DNA from 2 places in the Nonomuraea sp. H19 genome. Region 2 is predicted to be linked to the other one. Evidence: riboswitches for the same ligand, from Rfam matches in the RefSeq annotation. Region 2 holds a riboswitch; the other holds the start of a gene.
The links. A riboswitch is a leader RNA that binds a small molecule or an ion and turns the genes downstream of it on or off. The one in region 2 is predicted to bind glycine.
Positions count from the first base shown of each region.

Region 1: it holds a riboswitch for glycine, as region 2 does, so the genes downstream of both, gcvT (glycine cleavage system aminomethyltransferase GcvT) here and gcvP (aminomethyl-transferring glycine dehydrogenase) in region 2, are expected to answer to the same signal.

Region 1 is NZ_JBQHCV010000004.1:326,768-330,168, forward strand. It holds gene gcvH (glycine cleavage system protein GcvH) at 1-289, opposite strand, end outside; gene gcvT (glycine cleavage system aminomethyltransferase GcvT) at 286-1,371, opposite strand; glycine riboswitch at 1,406-1,503, opposite strand; glycine riboswitch at 1,504-1,601, opposite strand; gene ACTMTI_RS10885 (hypothetical protein) at 1,696-2,553, shown strand; gene ACTMTI_RS10890 (epoxide hydrolase family protein) at 2,673-3,401, shown strand, end outside.
Region 2 is NZ_JBQHCV010000022.1:73,902-77,302, reverse strand. It holds gene gcvP (aminomethyl-transferring glycine dehydrogenase) at 1-1,485, opposite strand, end outside; glycine riboswitch at 1,541-1,654, opposite strand; glycine riboswitch at 1,655-1,752, opposite strand; gene ACTMTI_RS38860 (MerR family transcriptional regulator) at 2,048-2,668, opposite strand; gene ACTMTI_RS38855 (bifunctional nuclease family protein) at 2,816-3,286, opposite strand.

The DNA.
Region 1 (3,401 bases), on a different contig from region 2:
GGTCGCTGTTGGCGAGCGACGGGTCGTCCGCGACGGCCTGGTTCACCTCGACGATCTCGCCGCCGACCGGCGTGTAGATCTCGCTCACGGACTTGGTCGACTCCACTTCCCCGACCGAGTCGCCGGCCTCGACGACCGAACCGACATCGGGGAGCTGCACATAGACGACATCACCAAGCGCGTCGGCGGCATAGGCCGTGATGCCGACGGTCACGGTCAGCCCGTCGTCGACCCCGGCCACCCACTCGTGCTCCTTGGTGTAGCTCAGGTCGTCAGGGATGTTGCTCACTTCTTCCTCCTGTAAAAGGGCAGCTCGACCAGGTCCATAGGTTCTTGGCTGCCCCGGATGTCCACGGCCAGGCTTTTTTCGGCCCCGGTGTCCACGTAGGCCATCGCGATGGGCTTGCCCAGAGTCTGGGAAGGCGCACCGCTGGTGACCTCGCCGACGACGACGCCGTCTTTGGTGACCGGGTAACCATGTCGCGGCACCCGGCGGCCCCGTGCGACCAGGCCGACGAGGCGGCGCCGGGGCGGATCGTCCTTGACCGCCTCGAGCGCCGACCTGCCGACGAAGTCGCCGGGCTTGTCGAATTTCACCACTTTGCCGAGCCCCGCGTCGAACGGGGTGAGCTCGGCGGTGAGCTCGTTGCCGTACAGCGGCATACCCGCCTCCAGCCTGAGCGTGTCCCGGCTGGACAGGCCCGCGGGCTTGAGTCCGTACGGCTCGCCCGCGGCCATGAGCGCGTGCCAGAGGGGCACCGCGTCCTGGTTGGCGACGAAGAGCTCGAACCCGTCCTCGCCGGTGTAGCCGGTACGGGCGATGAGCGCCTCCCGCCCGTCCACCAGGCCGGGCAGGCCCGCGTAGTACTTGAGCCCGCCGAGGTCGGCGTCGGTGAGCGTGGCGAGGATCTCCTGGGAACGGGGCCCCTGTACGGCGATCAGGGCGTACTGGTCGGAGCGGTCTTCGACCACCGCGTCGTACGCCTTCGCGCGAATCGTCAGCTCATTCGCGACTTTTTCGTAGTTTGAGGCGTTTGCCACGACCATGAATTCCTCGTCGCCGAGCCGGTACACGATGAGGTCGTCGAGCACCCCGCCCCGCTCATTGACGATCATGGTGTATCTGGCCCGCCCGGGCGCCACCGCCGACAGGTGGCCGACCAGCGCGTAGTCCAGCGCCTGCCCGGCCTGCGGCCCTGTTACGAAGATCTCGCCCATGTGGGAGAGGTCGAACAGCCCGGCCGCCTCGCGAACGGCGTTGTGCTCCGCGGACTCGCTTCCGTACCGGAGGGGCATGAGCCACCCCGCGAAGTCGGTGAGCGTGGCGCCGAGGCTCTCGTGAACGTCTCGTAGCGGTGTCGGTCGGGACATTTTGCGCACCTCAGGACAGGATCGGATGCCAGCATCCTCCCCCTCTGTCATTGATGCCTGAGAGCTTCGCCCGGGTTTTACCGGACTTTCACCTTCGGCGAGGCCCCAGCAGGCCTGCTTTCCAGAGGACACCTCGTCCGTGCGGTCCTTTGCCTTGAGAGGTTCGCGGGGAGGGCTTGCTCCTTCAGGGACCCTGACCGGCTGTCAGGGTGCTCTCCCGCACGGTTTCGTCGGTGATGTCCGTCAGCCTAGTGCCGTGACGGGGGTGTTGTCGCGTACCGGTCTGTCCTGAACCGTCCGGGGGACGGTGACGTCGATAGAGGTATGAATCGGCGAACGGCGGCTCTGGGCCTCGCGGCCGCCCTGACAGTCACGTCCTGCGGCGCCCAGGAGGCCGCGGCTCCCGCGCCACCGCCTCGCTACGAGGCCAGTCTGACGGTGCTCGAAGGCGGCGGGCACGGGCCCCAGTTATGCACGATGGTCGCGGAGTCGAACCCGCCCCAGTGCGGTGGTCCCGACGTCATGGGCTGGGACTGGAGCAAGGTGAAGCATGAGTCGCTGGCCGGCGTGAAGTGGGGCTCGTACCGGGTGGTCGGCACCTGGGACGGCGCCCGGCTGACCCTGACGGAGCCGCCGGGAGAGCCGGTGCGGGCCAGGGAGGATCCGGCGGGGGAGGGCGGGTTCGCGAGCCCGTGCCCCAAGCCCGCGGGCGGCTGGCGGCCCGTCGATCCGGCCAGGGCGACGCAGGAGACCCTGGAGAAGGCGATGTCGCTGGCCGGGACGGCCGAGGAGTTCGCGGGAGCGTGGCTCGACCAGAGCTACCTGGACCCGCTCCTGACTCCCAGGGAGACGGAGAAGCAGGGCAACGATCCGAAGCGCCTGGTCCTGAATCTCAAGTTCACCGGCGACCTGGCGGGTCGTGAGAAGTGGATCCGGGGGGTGTGGGGCGGCGCGTTGTGCGTGAGCGGCGCGCAGCGCAGCCAGGCCGAGCTGCACGAGATCCAGCGGCAGGTGGAGGGCGAGATGGGCAGCGGCGGCCTCATCACGGCGTCTTCCAGCGTGACGCGGAACCGGGTGGAGGTGACCTCCTGGCTGACGAGCGATGACCTGCGCCGCAGGGTCGAGGAGAAGTACGGCAAGGACGTCGTCTTCTTCGACGACGTGCTGAAGCCGGTCGCGTAACGGCCGCGGGTGCCCGAGAAGGCATCCGCGGCTTTTCACCAGCATGTCGAGTGGCCGGCTTGCGTGGCACGAACCGTATGCTGTACGGTACGACGTACGATACGCTCGAAGGAGATCATGTGACCTTGCACGACATCCGGCCTTTCCGCCTCGAAACCGCCCAAGCCGATCTGGACGATCTGCACGCGCGGCTCGACCGGGTGCGCTGGCCGGACGAGGTCCCCGGTCTGGGCTGGGGATATGGCGTTCCGCTCGGCCACCTCAAGGAGCTGGTCGCGTACTGGCGTACCGGCTATGACTGGGCCGGCGCCCAGGCCGAGCTGAACCGGCATGACCAGTTCGTCACCGAGATCGACGGGCAGCGGGTCCACTTCCTCCACATCCGGTCCGCGAACCCCGATGCCCTGCCCCTGCTGATCACCCACGGCTGGCCCCGCTCCCCCGTGGAGTACCTCGACGTGATCGAGCCGCTCAGCCGGGACTTCCACCTGGTCATCCCGTCCCTGCCCGGCTATGGGCTGTCCGGTCCCACCCATGAGATCGGATGGGGCTCCACCCGCATCGCCAGAGCCTGGCTGGAGCTCATGACCCGGCTCGGCTACGAGCGTTTCGGCGTTCAGGGCGGTGACTGGGGCACCTGGATCTCGCGAGAGGTCGGCGTGCTGGCTCCGGAACGCGTCGCCGGCATGCACGGCAACGGCATCATCTGCTTCCCCATCGGCGCGCCCGGCGAGTTCGACGACCTGAGCGAGGTGGAGCAGGAACGCCTGGCCTTCCGCGAGCGCTACCTGACCGAGCAGTACGGCTACAAGCTCATCCAGTCGGCCCGGCCGCAGACCTTCGCCTAC
Region 2 (3,401 bases):
GAGCGGGATCATGGAGCGGTCGAGCGCGATGTCCTTGTCCTGCAGCCTGCGCAGGTAGCGCAGCATCGCGGTCTCGGAGTGGTGGCTGTGGAAGACCGGGTGCGTCAGGTACGCCGACTCGCGCAGCAGCCCGGCGGGCAGCGCGTCCGAGCAGCCCTCGATGTCCACGTCCGTGCCGGACAGGCCGAAGGCCGCCCACACCGCGGCGACCTCGGCGGCGCCGGTCTTCTCGTCGCAGGCGATGGAGACGTGGTCGTCGCCGGCCCGCCAGAGGTTGACGCCCCGCTCGGCGGCCGCGGCGACCACCTCGGCGGCCCGGCCGGGCACCCGGACCAGGACGGTGTCGAAGAACTCGCGGTGCACGACCTCCAGGCCGGCCCGGCGCAGTCCCTCGGCGAGGGCGACAGCGTGCCGGTGCACCCGGTGGGCGATGCGGCGCAGCCCGTCGGGACCGTGGTAGACGGCGTACATGCCGGCGATGACGGCGAGCAGGACCTGCGCGGTGCAGATGTTGCTGGTGGCCTTCTCGCGGCGGATGTGCTGCTCGCGGGTCTGCAGCGCGAGCCGGTAGGCGGGGTCGCCGTCGGCGTCCACGGACACGCCCACGAGACGCCCGGGAAGCTGGCGCTGCAGGCCCTCGCGGACGGACATGTACGCGGCGTGCGGCCCGCCGAACCCGAACGGCACCCCGAAGCGCTGCGAGGACCCGATCGCGATGTCGGCGCCCAGCTCGCCCGGCGCGGCCACGAGCGTCAGGGCCAGCAGGTCAGCGGCGGCCACCACGAGCGCGCCCATCTCGCGGGCCGCGGCGGCCACGGCGCGGAAGTCGCGCACCCGCCCGGAGGCCCCCGGGTACTGGACGAGCACGCCGAAGCACTCGGGCAGCTCGCCGTCCAGCGGGCTTTCCACCAGCGTGATGCCGAGCGGCTCGGCCCTGGTGGCCAGCACGGCCTTGGTCTGGGGCAGGGTGTCGGCGTCGATCACGAACACGCTGCTCTTGGACTTGCCGGCGCGGCGGGCCAGCGTCATGGCCTCGGCGGCGGCGGTGCCCTCGTCGAGCAGGGACGCTCCGGCGACGGGCAGGCCCGTGAGGTCGGAGACGACGGTCTGGAAGTTCAGCAGCGCCTCGAGGCGGCCCTGCGAGATCTCCGGCTGGTACGGCGTGTACGCGGTGTACCAGCCCGGGTTCTCCAGCAGGTTGCGGCGGATGACGGCGGGCGTGATCGTGTCGTGGTAGCCGAGGCCGATCATGGAGGTGAGCACCCGGTTGCGGTCGGCGAGGGAGCGCAGTTCGGCGATCGCCTCGGTCTCGCTCGCCGCGGCGGGCAGCTTGAGCCGGTCCTTGGCCCTGATGGCCTCGGGGACGGCCACTGCCACGAGGTCCGCCACGGACTCGAAGCCGACGGCCTCGAGCATGCGCTGCTGCTCGGACTCCGATGGGCCGATGTGCCTGGACGAGAACGGCGGAGCGGACAGATCGGTCATAGGGAATGCCTCCCGAGGCTATGGAGACCGGCGCCAGGGCGCGGGCGAGTGCCGGATCTCCCCCTCTGTCAGCGCGGGCGTCACCGCGACCTGAGAGCTTCACCCCGGGACAGGGGCTTGCACCGTCGGTGAGGCGCGCCTGGCGGGCGCGCCTGCTTTCCAGAGTTGCCTCGCCCGAGCGGTACAGGATGCCTGAGAGATTCCGGGGAGGGTTGCTCCTTCGGCGCTCCGGACCCGAGGGCCCGGAGACTCTCCCGCACGGGGTCGTCAGCCTTGCTGTCCTAGATTACAACCCTATGCGATACATGCTACGTCGCCGGGCGATTACTACCCTATGCGAAACGTCCAGCACTCCAGGCAACGCCTACGGCGTAGCGCGTCCAGCGATGCGCCGCAGGCCGCGGTTTGCGCGCCTACGGCGTGGCGCGTCCATGCGGTGCACAACAGGCAGCGGCCTGCGCCTACGGCGTGGCGCGTCCAGCGATGCGCCGCAGGCCGCGGTTTGCGCGCCTACGGCGTGGCGCGTCCAGCGGCGCGCACCAGGCAGCGGCGGTTTGCGCGCCTACCCTATGCGTCGCGCGCGTCGCCGCTGGGCGAGTTCGTCAGCGGGGTGGTCGGCCGGGACGGTGTCCTCGACCGCCGCTCTTTCCCCCGGCAGCTCCGCGAGGGATCCCTCGACCTCGCGCCAGACCCGGCCGAGCGCGATGCCGAACACGCCCTGACCGCCCTGGAGCAGATCGATCACCTCGTCGGCCGAGGTGCACTCGTAGACGCTGACGCCGTCGCTCATGAGCGTGATCTGCGCGAGGTCGGCGACCCCGCGATCGCGCAGGTGCTGCACGGCCGTGCGGATCTGCTGCAGCGACACCCCGGTGTCGAGGAGCCGCTTGACGACCTTGAGCACCAGGATGTCGCGGAAGCTGTAGAGCCGCTGGGAGCCCGATCCGTGCGCGGCTCTTATCGTGGGCTCGACCAGCCCCGTGCGCGCCCAGTAGTCAAGCTGCCTGTAGGTGATGCCGGCCGCCGCGCAGGCCGTCGGCCCGCGGTATCCGATGTCGCCCGGCAACGCCGCGGGCTGCTCGTCGAAGAGCAGACCCTGCTCTCCGGCACGCTGCCGCGCGTCCTCACGCCGCACCGGATCTTCCTGGCCGGCCGTCTTTCCCTCGCCGCTGCTGACCGCCACGCGGACCTCCGGCTTTCTCTCATCCCACGGCCTGATCTGGGGGTTCGTAAAGGGCGACCGCAGGTTTCACTTGCACCGTAGGACCGTGACCATGGCGAGTCAACGATCCGGCTCGGCGCGTCGTGAAGCGTAAATGCACCGAAATACCTACCCCGCCCTGCCGAAGTCTTCGGGAGTGATCGTGTCAAGGAACTCCCTGAACTTCTCCACCTCATCCTCCTGGTCGTCCGGGATGACTACGCCGGCCTCCTGGACCACCTCCTCGCTGGCGAAGATGCGCGCTCCCGTGCGCAGCGCGAGCGCGATCGAGTCCGACGGCCGCGCGCTCACCTCCACGCCGTTGGAGAAGACGAGGTCGGCGAAGAAGATGCCGTCGCGCAGCGCGACGATGTTGACCGCCCGCAGGCCGACGCCGAGGGCGCTGAGCACGTCTCGGAAGAGGTCATGGGTGAGCGGCCGGGGCGGTGGCTCCTCCGCCTGGGCCAGGGCGATGGCCGTGGCTTCGGTCATGCCAATCCATATAGGAAGGAACCGCTCCCCGTGTGCCTCCTTGAGCAAGACGATCGGCTGATTTGTGGGCATTTCAACTCGTACGCCCACGACCTCCATCTGCAACACGGGCTGCTCCGTATTCCTGACCGGTCACCCGGCACAGCTATTTGCTCGTCGCTTCTGCTGACTGGCTACTTCAATTCAACGTAACACCCAGCGGGCCTGGATGTGCCCCCGCCTC